Regions from separate parts of the Solibacillus sp. FSL W8-0372 genome, predicted to be linked through region 2. Evidence: riboswitches for the same ligand, from Rfam matches in the RefSeq annotation. Region 2 holds a riboswitch; each other region holds the start of a gene.
What was found. A riboswitch is a leader RNA that binds a small molecule or an ion and turns the genes downstream of it on or off. The one in region 2 is predicted to bind thiamine pyrophosphate.
Positions count from the first base shown of each region.

Region 1: it holds a riboswitch for thiamine pyrophosphate, as region 2 does, so the genes downstream of both, tenA (thiaminase II) here and thiD (bifunctional hydroxymethylpyrimidine kinase/phosphomethylpyrimidine kinase) in region 2, are expected to answer to the same signal.
Region 3: it holds a riboswitch for thiamine pyrophosphate, as region 2 does, so the genes downstream of both, thiM (hydroxyethylthiazole kinase) here and thiD (bifunctional hydroxymethylpyrimidine kinase/phosphomethylpyrimidine kinase) in region 2, are expected to answer to the same signal.

Region 1 covers NZ_CP150204.1:1,731,485-1,736,076, reverse strand. Annotated here, with positions in the region: gene MKY13_RS08545 (thiazole synthase) at 1-83, opposite strand, end outside; gene thiS (sulfur carrier protein ThiS) at 87-284, opposite strand; gene thiO (glycine oxidase ThiO) at 292-1,398, opposite strand; gene MKY13_RS08530 (thiamine phosphate synthase) at 1,382-1,990, opposite strand; gene tenA (thiaminase II) at 2,003-2,695, opposite strand; TPP riboswitch at 2,768-2,866, opposite strand; TPP riboswitch at 2,920-3,018, opposite strand; gene MKY13_RS08520 (M14 family zinc carboxypeptidase) at 3,086-4,261, opposite strand; gene MKY13_RS08515 (efflux RND transporter permease subunit) at 4,362-4,592, opposite strand, start outside.
Region 2 covers NZ_CP150204.1:2,634,636-2,639,227, forward strand. Annotated here, with positions in the region: gene MKY13_RS13390 (bifunctional 2',3'-cyclic-nucleotide 2'-phosphodiesterase/3'-nucleotidase) at 1-1,666, opposite strand, end outside; gene thiD (bifunctional hydroxymethylpyrimidine kinase/phosphomethylpyrimidine kinase) at 1,845-2,657, opposite strand; TPP riboswitch at 2,746-2,844, opposite strand; gene MKY13_RS13400 (glycoside hydrolase family 18 protein) at 3,014-4,303, opposite strand; gene MKY13_RS13405 (cell wall hydrolase) at 4,474-4,592, shown strand, end outside.
Region 3 covers NZ_CP150204.1:3,457,049-3,461,640, forward strand. Annotated here, with positions in the region: gene MKY13_RS17735 (thiamine phosphate synthase) at 199-909, opposite strand; gene MKY13_RS17740 (thiamine-binding protein) at 911-1,210, opposite strand; gene thiM (hydroxyethylthiazole kinase) at 1,207-2,049, opposite strand; TPP riboswitch at 2,190-2,289, opposite strand; gene MKY13_RS17750 (spore germination protein) at 2,485-3,993, shown strand; gene MKY13_RS17755 (endospore germination permease) at 3,993-4,592, shown strand, end outside.

The DNA.
Region 1 (4,592 bases), 900 kb from region 2:
TTTTTCTGCACCTCAAACGACGGATATTTCCCTGTCCCTAACAGCAGTCTGGATTGAAACGTGCGATCTGCGATTTTTAACATATTTCATCCTCCTCCAACAAAATGAACAATCTCTACTACATCACCTTGTGATAAGCTCGTCGTTTCATAGTTTTCTTTCATGACAATTTCATGATTAACCTCTACGACAACAATGCGATTTTCTAAGCCATAATGTTTCAGTAATTGCTGAACATTTTCAAAGTGCTCTATTTGCTTTCTCCCATTCACTGTAATAGACATCGCTTACTCATCTCCTGTTAGGTCGATTAATTTGAAAAGACACGACCCATTCTTTTTTCACAGTCCTATTTAATATAAAGCTCGCAATCATCTCACCTGTTGCTGGTGCTAATAAAATCCCGTTTCTGTAATGTCCTGTTGCAAATAATATCGCTTCATCATGTGGATGAAAGCCTATAAATGGTTTTTGATCGAATGTTTGTGGACGCAATCCTGACCAGGCAGCATTCATCTTCATCTGACCAATTCCAGGAAAGAGTTCCTTCGCTTTTTGAATTAATGTTTCCATGCCATCCAGACTTACGTGTTCTGACCAATCATTTTCCTCCATAGTAGCGCCAATAACTAGCTCCCCATTATTTCTAGGAACGATATAGTATTTATCATGAAAAATAGTGTGTTTTAAAAAAGTACTTCTCCCTTCCACAGCAATACATTCCCCTTTGACCGGTGTTATTTGCTGCTCTACACCTAGCAGCTGAAAAAAGGGATTACTCCAAACACCCGCAGCAATAACAACCCGTTTTGCTTTGAACATTCCTAGTGTTGTATCTATTTGAAAAGAATCCAACTGCTTTTGAATCTTTAACACCTTTGTATGTTCAAAAATGGATGCACCGTAAACTTGTGCCCCTTTAAAAAAGGCCTGACATACACGATACGGCAATACACTAACATCCTCTTCAATATAGGCAGCTCCTATTATATGCGGGGAAACATCGGGTTCTAGATTTCTTACTTCATTTGCCTCAAGCCATTTCACAGTGGGCAGTGTGAGTATTGCCCCTAATTCTTTCTTGTCATGTTCAGAAAAGGCCAGCTTTAAAATCCCTCCCTTTTTGCAGCCAATGTCAATGCCACTTAGCCCGTATAGTTCATCCTTTAACTCCGTATAGAGCGCCTGACTGTATCTCGCAAAAGTGAAGAAGTCCTTTCCATCGCCTTCATATTCCGAATGCGCTCCAAGCATACCCGCCGCTGCACTTGTCGCTTTTAGTCCAATTTGACTTTCCTCAAGCACGGCCACCTCGACTTGATTCTTTGCTAAATAATAAGCAATTGCACTTCCAATAATTCCTCCGCCAATTACGACTACGTCATAGCTTGTTTGCATCTTTAATGGCCTCCCTGTATTGGTTCGCTGCTGCAAACGGATGCGTTGCCGAAAAAATCCCGGACATAACCGCAATTCCATCTGCCTTAACATCTAGGAGTGCCTGGACTCGATCCACATGAATTCCACCAATCGCGAAGACGGGAATTTTTAAGTTCTTTTTCATTTCATTAATAGGAGAAAGACCGTTTGGAACCTTTCCTTTTTTGCTGTTTGTTTCAAAGCAATGTCCATAAAGAACATAATCAGCCCCTTGCCGCTCTGCCTCTATTGCGCCCGCACAATCATGAACCGATCTACCTACTCGAAGTTGTGGATATTGATGTTTAACCTGTTGTACCGATAAGCCTCTCTCCGGTAAATGAATTATTTGAATACCGTTGCTCACCGCAATATCCAAATGACCATTTACGATAATTTTGTCTTTCGGGACAGCTCCCTCTTCCAAATATTCAAGTAGAGTTATCACTTCTTTTATTGTTTTTGTCTTTTCACGTATTTGTATATAATCCACGCTTTGCTGTATCTGAATAATTTTTTGCGCTAATGCTAAAATCGGCTGACAATCATCTGTTACTGCCATTAACTTCATACAACAATGACCTTATAAAATCGTAGCATGCTCATTCATGTACACTTCCTGTTGCCAATCCTGACAAGTCCAGGACATTTCCCAAAACTGCCACTCATAATAGCAACTGCGCTTGAAATGGGCTGTCAATTCACGTTCATTATTTCCTGGCATCTGTGCAAATCGATTCATCATTTCCTTTTGTTTTTCAATTGTTTCCTCCATCTCAGTGGAGGCATATAGATCAATCCACTGCTGATACAACTTAACACCCGGTGTTGCTTTTCGTAATGCGCCTCCGATTTCCTGATATAACCACGGACAAGGTAGTATCGCAGCGTATGCGTCGGCAATCGACCCTGTATAAAATGCTTGATACATATGACTAACATAATTGTACGCTGCAGGTGCTGGTTGGAAATTTCTGATTTCTTCAGGTGTAACATGCAACTCTTTGAAAGTCGAACGGTGTAGTTCTAACTCTGCTTCCCGTATAAAGTTCGCGGTTTCCAGGAAATAAGCTACATCTTCATCTTCATTAGCTTTTGCCGCCAGCATTGCAAGTAGTTTCATATAATGCTTTAAATAATAGGCGTCCTGCAGCATATAAAATTTAAACTTTTCCAGCTCCAATGTTCCATCAGCAATACCTTGTACAAATGGATGCTTCAAACTGGCCTCCCAATAATATTCCGTTTGCTTTCTTACTTCTCCACAAAAATCCATCCTATTTCCTCCTTAGAGGCGTAAGCAAAAAAGGCACCTCTACAAAAAGTAGAGATGCCTAAAAAAGTGCATACGTACGCACTTATTGCTCCCTACGCCAGTATTAACTGTCAGGTTCTAAGGGTCAGGTTTTAACCTTCTCAACACAAATGTGTCCCCCCGCAATTAAAAAATTTGCAAAAGAAAAGCTCTCCAAAAAGATGGAGAGCGCCACGTACGATTATTAGCTTGTACATTTTGCTCCCTACGCCCGTGTTAACGGATCAGGTTCTAAGGGTCAGGTTTTACCTTCTCAACACTTACGTGTCCCCCTGCAAATTCATTTAATTACTACTAGTCTACTGATAATTCTGAATAAATGCAACGGTAATTTAAATTTTTTCCTACTGCCTACCATTTTCTCGCTTCATTCGCTACGTATAGTGCGACAGTTTTATTTTGCTTCCAAACATTGTTCCAGCGTTTTAGTGGCACCGAGGCTTCACCGGCATATGGTGCAATTTCAACCGTCATCGCAGGTCGGTCTTTAACTTTTGTGAAGTAGTCCTCAGAAGCTGCGATTGGTTCGTTTTTTGTTGTTACGGGCATCATTTTATAGCCTGTAATTGAGGAAACTCCCTTTACTAGCTTTTTCGTGCGTTCAAAATGGCTCTTCGCTCGACTCCAATATATAATTTGACCGGAAGAATGATAGGATACATAGGCTAAATGATTGCCGCGATCAATCAGTCTTTTCATTGCAAGTGCTTCAGGCTCTGTATTCGGCGCTTTACCTTTATATTCTTTAAACGAAGGCTTTGTCATTTTTATTAATTGCCAGTTCACATTGAATTGACGATTTAAATCGACACCATTTATATTTGCTTTCCAACGATTAAAATTTGAGCTCCCATTCATCGCTCTTAACTTGGCCATAGGTGTTTTCACTTTTCCACCTTGTGAAAGTGTTACACCATCTGGGTTAACCATTGGTACAAATACAATACTTACTTCACTTAATATCGTTTTCACATCATATTTTTCTATCTTAGTGCCATTCAAGTAAGCCTTTAAATATGTATCAATCATTTCCATCAGCACATTGGTCGTCATATGTTCCCGACCATGGAAAGCTGCATCGAATAAAACTTCCTTTTTACCAGTTCCAAGCTTTATGGAATAGAGAGAACGCCCCTCAACAGATTGTCCGATTTCCTGTAAATTCGTAAGTGAAGGATACATTAGTGATATTAGCTTTAACTTTGAGGCTACTTCATCGAATGTTAAAACTTTCGAACCGTCGACTAATTGATCATAGTGGACATCGGTTAAAGTAAGAAAAGCGGTTTTAGACGAATTTTTTACGATACCTTGCTTATCATGTATCCCGGTTAATAAAAGCTTCTCCCCTTTTGCTACTTTTTTTATAACAGTCCCATTTTTATCCTTCAGTTCTATATTCTTTTTTGCGATTACTTGTACCGGATATTTTCCAAGGTCAACCTTTTCTGTAGCAGCATTTGTAGTCATTGGATGAATAATGGCTGCAGCAAAAAATATTAAACTAAAAAGCAATATTTTTCTCATAAAATTCCTCCCACTTAGGTGTATAAAACTTAACTTCTATACCCTTTACTGTACAATAAAAAACGGCCTATAAGAATATTATTCCTACAGGCCGCCCATATTAATTGTCTTTTACATCTTTACGATTTTTCTTCAGCATTCTTGATAATACTTCATATACAATCGGAACGATGATTAAAGTTAATACTGTTGATGATAATAAACCACCAATTACTGTTACAGCCAAGTCCTGAGAAATCAGACCGCCGCCAGCTCCACCGAATGCCATTGGTAACATTGCTCCAATTGTTGCAATCGCGGTCATTAAAATTGGTCGTAAACGTGTTGCCCC
Region 2 (4,592 bases):
CAGGTAGACTTTCAAATGGTGTTCCTTTAATTTTATCTTTTACATAAATCGCTTGGGCATTTGTTACGATTTGAATAGAAGGATCATCCTGCACTTGTGAGAAATAACTATGTATGTTTGCTGTAGTTGTTCCTACTGCCTGACGCACATAATCAATTGTACCTTCATGGGCTTCTTTTACGCTTTCCACTACTGCACTGCTTACATTTTCATTATCTTTTGCAATTTCACGCACGGCACCTGTTCCTGAAATCACATCCCAAGAATCAGCTGTTTTCTCAAGCTCTAAATCAATTACTCCTAGATGGCTACCAAATTTACCGGCCATTACGATAGGTACACCGTTCATTGTTCCATTATCAATATCCACATTCGATAAAGTGCTATCTACTTTTCCTGGGAATACATCATGGGCATGTCCTGTTATGACCGCATCTACATCGCTGATTTTTGTTAATAGATAGGATACATCTTCCTCACCGATTTCATGTGTAGCATCACCCATACCTGAGTGCGACAGAACAACTACTACATCCGCGCCAGCTTTCTTCATCTGTGGAACGATTGTTTTTACTGCTTCTACAGAATCATCTACTGTTACTTTTCCTTCTAAATTTGCTTTATCCCATTTTAAAATTTGTGGAGGGACAATGCCTGTTACACCAATTTTAATCATCGTACTTTTTCCTGTAGAATCAAGTACTTCTTTTTCAATCATGACATAAGGTTCATACATTAATTCCTTCGTTAAAGCATTTCGAACATTCGCATTAACATACGGGAATGGTGCATCATCTGTTACTTCATCAATAAATTCTAAACCGTAATTAAATTCATGATTGCCATAAGTCGCTGCATCATAATCTAGCGCAATCATTGATGCAATAGAAGGATGGACTTCTCCTTCTTTTAATTTTTTCACGGATTGAATGTAAGAGCCTAGAGGCGTTCCTTGAATGGCATCACCATTATCAAATAATACCGTATTCGGGTTTTCCTCACGGGCTTTTTCGATGAGCAGCGCGGTTTTTGCCAGACCTAAACTATTCGTTGGCGCATCTTTGTAATAATCATAGTTCATAATATTAGTATGAATATCCGTCGTACCCAAAATGCGCAATGCCACAGTCGTATTTGCTTCAACTGGGTTATATTCCGCTAAAAACCGCTGCAGAATCTTTTGCATTTGCACTTTCGTGACAAACTCATTCGGTTTGATCGTCCCGTCTTCATAGCCTGTTAATAAGCCTAACTCTACTGCCTTTGCCATCTCTTGACGATTCCCAGATCCAATTTTATTCGCATCTTTAAATTGATTTAATACATTTTCGGAGTATTGTTTTTCATCCTGTATACCCCTAGCTGCAATAAGGAAGGCATGTGTGCGTGTCAATTTTTCATTTGGTGCAAATTGTGTCGGTGTTTTACCTTTAATTAACTTTAGTTCCACAGCCTTTTCAATATATGGCTTTAGTGAATCGGGTACGTCCTTGAATTTAACGGATTGTCCAGAACCTACTTCAACACCTAATGCATCAATGACTGCCTTCACAAAATCTCCGCGTGTCATTTCTTCCTCGTTGGAAGTAGATGCCGCTGATACTCCAGCCATTCCACTAGTTAAAAGTGTTAATGTAAGGGCCGAAGCAGAAAGTTTTTTCCACATTTTTTTCACTCCTATTATCTAAATTGTTCAACAAGTCCATCATACTAAATTGACAGAATAGTAGAAAAGAGTAAATTGATACATTACTATATCTAGGCAAGTAGTACTTTTTGAGAGTTAAAAAAATGCCACAAGTTATTCACTTCAAGAAACGAGTACAATTTACTCAATAAATTAATTAAATTACTTGCACATCGCAAATTCCTCGGTGCTCCTGGTAGGCAAAATGGTTTGTTGGACCATATCCATGACCAATATTCAGTGGATAACGAATTGCTAATTGGACAAACTTTTTTGCTTCAATGATCGCTGTTTTTAATGGTTTCCCCTTGGCAATTTCTGCGGTAATTGCTGCTGAAAATGTACATCCTGTTCCATGCGTATGAATTGTTTTCAGTCTTTCTGTTTTCATTTTAAAAGGCTTTTCTCCTCGAATAAACACCGTATCAATCGCATGATTATCCGCTAAATGACCACCTTTTATCACTACACATTGCATACCTAAATTTAATAAATATTCCCCTGCAAGCTTAATTTCCTCTTCGGTTTTGATCGTAAGCCCGGTCAATACTTCTGCTTCGGGTATATTCGGTGTACAAACCGTAGCAACCGGAAGTAGTTTTTCCTTTAAAGCTATTGTTGCTTGCTCTTTCAGTAAGCTAGCACCGCCTTTTGCAATCATCACTGGATCTACAATAAGTGGTATTTCTTTAGCTTTCAATACCGAGACAATTGTTTCTACGATTTCTGCATTAAACAGCATACCTGTTTTAACAGCTTTCAGATCAAAATCATCGATTACTGCATTTAATTGATCCTTTACAAAATCAGCAGTAGCCGGATAGATTCCATGCACCCCTTTTGTATTTTGAGCCGTTAAAGCTGTAATCACTGATGTACCGAATACACGAAGCTCTTGAAAGGTTTTTAAATCAGCTTGGATGCCAGCCCCGCCCCCACTATCGGATCCTGCTATAGTACATGCAATCATTTTTACCACTCCTAATAAAAATATTATTAAGTGACACTGCAAAAGAAAGACCCCACGTAAAATACGCGGGGTCTTAGTAAGTACATATGTATAATTGTACTTTGCTCCCTACGTCCGTATTAACGGTCAGGTTCTAAGGGTCAGGTTTTAACCTTCTCAACACAAGTGTGTCCCCCTGCAAATGCATTTAATTACGTCGAGTGTATCAGAATAAAATTTACATAGCAAGTAAATGGAAAAATTTTAGATTCATAATATACTTTCTAATGCGAAGTACGATTGTAAATTGCCACATCACTTATAAAGACTCAGATGAGCTATATACTAATTCATCTGAGTTTTTATTTAATCCTATTTTATTTCTTAACGACATTAAAGTTTGAACCGATAAGTTGCCAGTTTTGGGGGAACGGTAAACCAAGTTTCCAGTAACCGACACCCCGTAAATTTAGTCTTTTTACTAAATTAAATTTTGCCTGGATGGAACGTGCATCTTCAAACCAGACAATATGTGAACGTCCTTGCTCATCATAATAGTTAAAGTAAGGTGCCTGTGCGGTATAGTCATATTGAATGGCTGCATTATAACGTTTGGCTATTTCTATTGCACGTTGTGGACTTAATGCTTCTGCATATTCGCCCCCTTGCACAAAGGGTAACGTCCAATCATACCCATACAAATTTTGCCCAAGTAAAATTTTATTTGCCGGAATTTCCGTTAAAGCATATTGAACTACTTGTTCCACTTGAGGGAGCGGGGAGACAGCCAGAGGTGGGCCTGCAGAATACCCCCACTCATATGTCATTAGCATAACAAAATCTACTATTTCCCCGTGAGCTCTATAATCATGACCTACCGTCCATTCCCCTGGCTGATTCGCACTCGATTTTGGTGCCAGTGCCGTGGAGACTGTATAACCTTCAGCATGCATACGCTCTACCGCGCTTCTCAAGAAATTATTATAGGCTTCCCTTTGGTCACCTGGTATTCTCTCAAAATCAAAATGGATATCCGAAACATTCCCAATTCTTTTTGCTTCTGCAATAATATTGTCAAAAAGTAAGTTTTGTACTGCTTTACTTTGAAAAATATCACGTGCTAGCTCACTACTGAACTGATAATCTTCTAGATTCGTTATCGCCATTGCAATACTCGCATTATTTTCTGCGGCCAAACTAGGTAGTGGTTCAATTACTGGCGCCTTTAATGAACCATCCCGTCCTGCTTCATAGCTGAATAGAGCTAAATACGTTAAATAGGGACTCGTTTCACGCACTTGATTTACTAGTAGTTCACTTACTTCGTTGCCTCTTGGTTCAACATAAGCAAAAATTTCAGCAGATGTTTTCGCAGCGGGAGGAATATATAAACGTGTTCCAATCATTAATACCGCATTTGAAGACAAACCATTGACTTGTGCAAGTGTCATATAATTCACATTAAAGCGTTGTCCTATTGACCATAGGCTATCCCCTGGTTGAACAATATAATATTGACCATTTACTGGAACCACAAGCGCTTGCCCTACAACTAAGCGATTAGGATCGGGAATTTGATTGGCTTCCACAATGTTCTGTATCGTCGTTCCATAAGCTTGCGCAATTCCCCATAGCGATTCTCCTGGCTGTACAACATGAATTTGAATTGTCGGTCCTCCTTTTTCTATATACTAATTTATGAACTTAATGCTCTATTAATGCGAGAGAAAAAGTCATAAATGAATAAGAGCACTTTTTGAAATAATTTTTATACAAAACTAATTAAGATATGCGCAACGTAGCAAACTTTTTCATACTATAAATGTGAGGTGAAAAAATGCCAAGAGTTAAGTACCGCGATGCAGATGTCGATTTGATGGCAAGAATGATGCGAGCTGAGGCTGAAGGTGAAGGCAAGCAAGGGATGTTATATGTTGGGAATGTAATTGTAAATCG
Region 3 (4,592 bases), 820 kb from region 2:
AATATTAACTAATGAGTTGGACCTGAATTAACAAATAGTAAGGGGGGATAAAATAATAATAATAATAATAATAATAATAGTGGCTTTGAAAATTGGAGCAGTTTTTTTATTGTAAAGTGGGAGGAGATTCGTATGTACTTGTCTTAGATAATTCAAGGGAAGCGAATACGATGACTTCCCTCGAACTTATTAAAAATATTAAAAAGTTTTGGAATTATAATTGTTCCAGGCGTTCACTAAATTTGTTGCTGCTTGCTTTGGATTTTCAGCCTCCGTTACAGCTGAAACGACAAAGAAACCGTCTACACCAGTTTTTGCTAGGGTAGGAATATCCGCGAGTTTTACACCCCCACCTACGACTACGGGAATTGAACTAAGCTCAGCAACTTTCGTAATATCGGCAATACTTCTCGTAATCACCTTTCCGTCTTCCCCAATTCCGCAATCAGGTTTTGTTGGGGTTTCATGCAACGGTCCTACACCAAAATAATCAAGTTGAGAGACATCCTCTGTTTTAATATAGTCAAATAATTGATCAGCTCGAGCAGATAAACCTATAATGAGGTCTTCCCCTAAATATTCCCGACAAACGTTCACTGGAATATCTTTTTGGCCTACATGAATGCCATCCACTTTAATCCCCTGTGATTTAGCCGCTAAAACAACATCAAGACGGTCATTTACTAGGAGTGCAACCTCATCGGATTTTCCAGCCTCTTCAATGACCTCTGCTGCTTGCCGTGTTAATTGAATCAATTCTCTTGCAGAAGCAACTTTGGAACGTATTTGGATGCAAGTAAAGCCCGCACTTACTGCCTCTTTAATAATCGTTGCGACTGGACGGCCTTTTGTATTTTCAGGACCTATAACTAAATAGGCTGAAATATCAAGCTTTTTGATATTACCCATATTACCCTCCTAAAATATCATTTATTTTATCTATTTTTGTATTAATCGTATTCGTATATCCCGGACGGATATCAGCTTTTAACACCACTTCTGTTCGAATTCCTTTTTCTGCAAGTATAAAAGTCGCTTCTTTTACTACTTTCATCACTTCATCCCATTCTCCCTCAATTTCTGTAAACATTGATGTAGTTCGACTCGGTAACCCCGAATCTCGAATGACTTTCACAACCTCGGCGATTTCCTGTCCCAATTCATCCCCTACACCAAAAGGCGCAATTGCTACTGCTATTAATGTATTCATAAATTAACCTCCTCCAAATCAAATGAGTTGTTTGCAATTTCTTCTGCTGTTGCTTTATATAATTCATCCAAAAACTGCGCTTGGAAACTTCCTGGACCATCTCCTTTTAACTCAGCGCGTTTTCCAGCTACATTGTATACTGCACTAGCAGTGAGTGCTGCAATAAACGGGGTGGTCACCGTTGCATACACAGCGGCAACTCCGCCTAACGAGCAACCAGCTCCGGTAATCTTCTCCATAAAATGAGAGCCCCCATAAGAGATAGCTATAATAGAGCCATCTGTTATTAAATCCGTTTCTCCTGATACAGCAACTGCACCACCCGTCCACTTTGCAAGAGCAATCGCTGCTCTTTTAGCCTCATGTACAGAATCTGTAGCATCCACACCTCGTACCCTTGATTCCTCTGCTCCTCCATCTAATGCCCATAAACCTGCCAATGCTATAATTTCTGATGCATTTCCTCTAATAATGGTCGGTTTAAATGCCTTAAATTTCTGTAGCAGATCTGTCCTTAGTGAACCAATGCCTACAGCGACAGGGTCCAATACCCATGGTTTTCCTGTTTCATGCAATATCTTTGCTACATGAGGTAATGTCTCTTCATAAATGGGTAATAGCGTACCCACATTTATATAGGTTGCTCCCCCTGCCTTAGCCAAAAATTCTGCTTCATCTGGTAAATACACCATAGCGGCAGAACCTCCAACAGCAAGCTGTGCATTTGCAACGAAATTAATCGTGACAGTGTTTGTAATGGAACCTGCCATCGGATTCCCTTTCTTTACTGTTTCTACAGCCTGGATAATTCTATTTTGCATCTCCTGCTTAGTAGCCATTTCCATCACCTTTCCATAATCATTCTTCATATGAACGAATAGATTCACTAGACGGGTCTTACAAGTAGAAATTCACTTAGCCTAAACAAAAAAGTGCTCTCCCTAAATAAATGGGAAAGCACAATTCAAATTATTGCTTATAAATATAATGAATCGCTTCCCTACACCAGTGTTAACTGACAGGTTCAAAGAGTCAGGTTTTAACCTTCTCAACTCCAAAGAGTCCCCCCGCAATATATGCTATTTTGTTTGTTCCTTCATATTATCAACAGGTATGTTGAATGTCAAATTCATACATTTTGATCGCTCGTTCATTCTAAGCTACATCCACATTTTAAAGGTTCAATAATACATCGAATTAAAGTATGAATTGCATATTATTTGGAAAAAATAAAACAATAAACTTATTACATCATTTGAACAGGAGTTAAGAAAATGGTCCAATCTTCAAATGAAAAAAACAATAGTCGCCAATATCTCGATGGCCAATTAGATGAAAATATTGCAGTAATAAAAAAAATACTTGGAAATTCTGCAGATCTTATTATCCGAAAAAGCAGAATTGGCCGGTTGAACCATCCTTTTGCTTTAATTTATATAAAAGGGCTTATAAACGAGGATTTATTAAATAAAAATATATTAAAAATTCTTGAATTAAACAGAAAACATATTCACTCGAATTTGTTTGATCATGTCTATGAAGAAATACTTGCCATTGCTGAAATCAACAGATCAAAGGAAATGAAGCAGGTAATTAAGACGCTTTTAGCCGGCGATACAGTTTTCTTACTGGAAGGTGAAAGTGAAGCCGCTCTTATCGGAACGAGCGGAATGGAATATCGCGCGCTTGAGGAACCGCAATCTGAATCAGTAATTCGAGGGTCCAGAGTAGGGTTTATAGAGAATTTTAAAATTAACCTCTCGCTCATTCGCCAGGAAATCAAAGACCCCAATCTTCGAGTCGATATGATGGAAGTTGGCACACATTCCAACCAGAAAATTGCCATTTGTTATATTGATGGAGTTGTAAGAGAAGACCTTTTACAGGAAGTTTTGCGTCGCGTTAAAACAATTGATATTGATTTCGCACCGGATTCTGGATTTATTGAACAGTGGATTGAAGATAATCTTCTGTCACCCTTTCCACAAATTTTAGATACAGAAAGACCGGATAGGGTGGCTTTCAATATATTGAGAGGTAAAATAGCCATTATTGTTGAAGGGTCACCCTTTGCTCTCTTAATGCCTATCACTTTCGGGGATTCATTAAAGTCAATAGAAGACTATAACCAACGTTGGTTAATAAGTTCATTATTACGATTATTGCGCTTATTCTCTTTCTACATGACTATATTTTTACCAGCCCTATATGTTGCATTAATTTCATACCATCCAGAATTAATTCCGGCTCAGCTATTATTTACGATAACTGCCGCTAGGGAAGGGATTCCATTTCCGTCCTTAATTGAAGCTTTAATCCTCGTCTTTTTTTATGAAGTATTGCAGGAGGCTGGAACAAGACTCCCCTATAAAATCAGTCAAACAATTGGGATTGTAGGCGGTATAGTTATTGGTCAACTTGCCGTTATGGCGGGGATTGTAACTCCCATCATGGTTATAGTTATTTCTCTAACAGCTATTTGTGCATTCACAATACCCAATTACAGCTTTGCGATTGGCTTGCGAATAGTTCGTCTCGCTACTATATTTGCTGCTGCAACTTTAGGACTATACGGAATTATTTTAGTATTTATTATGATTTATGTTCATCTTGCCAACTTAAAAAGTATTGGTGTTCCATATACACAATCTTTTTCTCCCGGCAACTTATGGACCCTTGAAAATATTGTCGTAAGGGCTCCGATTACAGTATTGTCAAAACGCTCATTTCAGCCATTCCTGAAATCGAATAGAAAAAAGAAAGACGGAGGATCAGTGAAGTAATGAAACTTTATAAAAACAATGAATCGATTCAAGATAAAGACATTATGTTTGCTGTTGCTTCGAATACGATTAGTATTACAATTCTATTTTTGCCTCGGTATATAACCGAACATACTGTATCTTCTGATGGCTGGATGGCAATTTTATTCGGTGGGTTGATCGCGATTCTTTTAGGATGGATTTTAGCAAAAATAGCGGTATCCTTCCCAAATGAACCCTTTTTCTCTTTTGCTTCCTATTTAGTATCAAAGCCAGTGGCAGTCATACTATGCTTTATTTTTGTTTTTCAATATATTATTATCTCTTCGTTTCAAATGAGGGAAATGGCTACCTTGTCTCAGGAGTACTTTTTTGATCGTACTCCATTAGAAGTTGTCTGTTTAGCTTTTATCCTTGTCGTTGTATATGCTGTTTCAGGCTCACGGATGGCCATTTTTAAATTAAATATTCTCTTTTTCCCGTTTGTTGTCGGCGGTTTAATTTTATTAATTATTGCTCCGATGTGGGCTATTAAGCTTGAAAATTTACTTCCTGTGTTTCAAACCGATTTTAAAGGACTTCAGTCTGGAACAATATCCAGTTTGAACGCATTTTTGGGA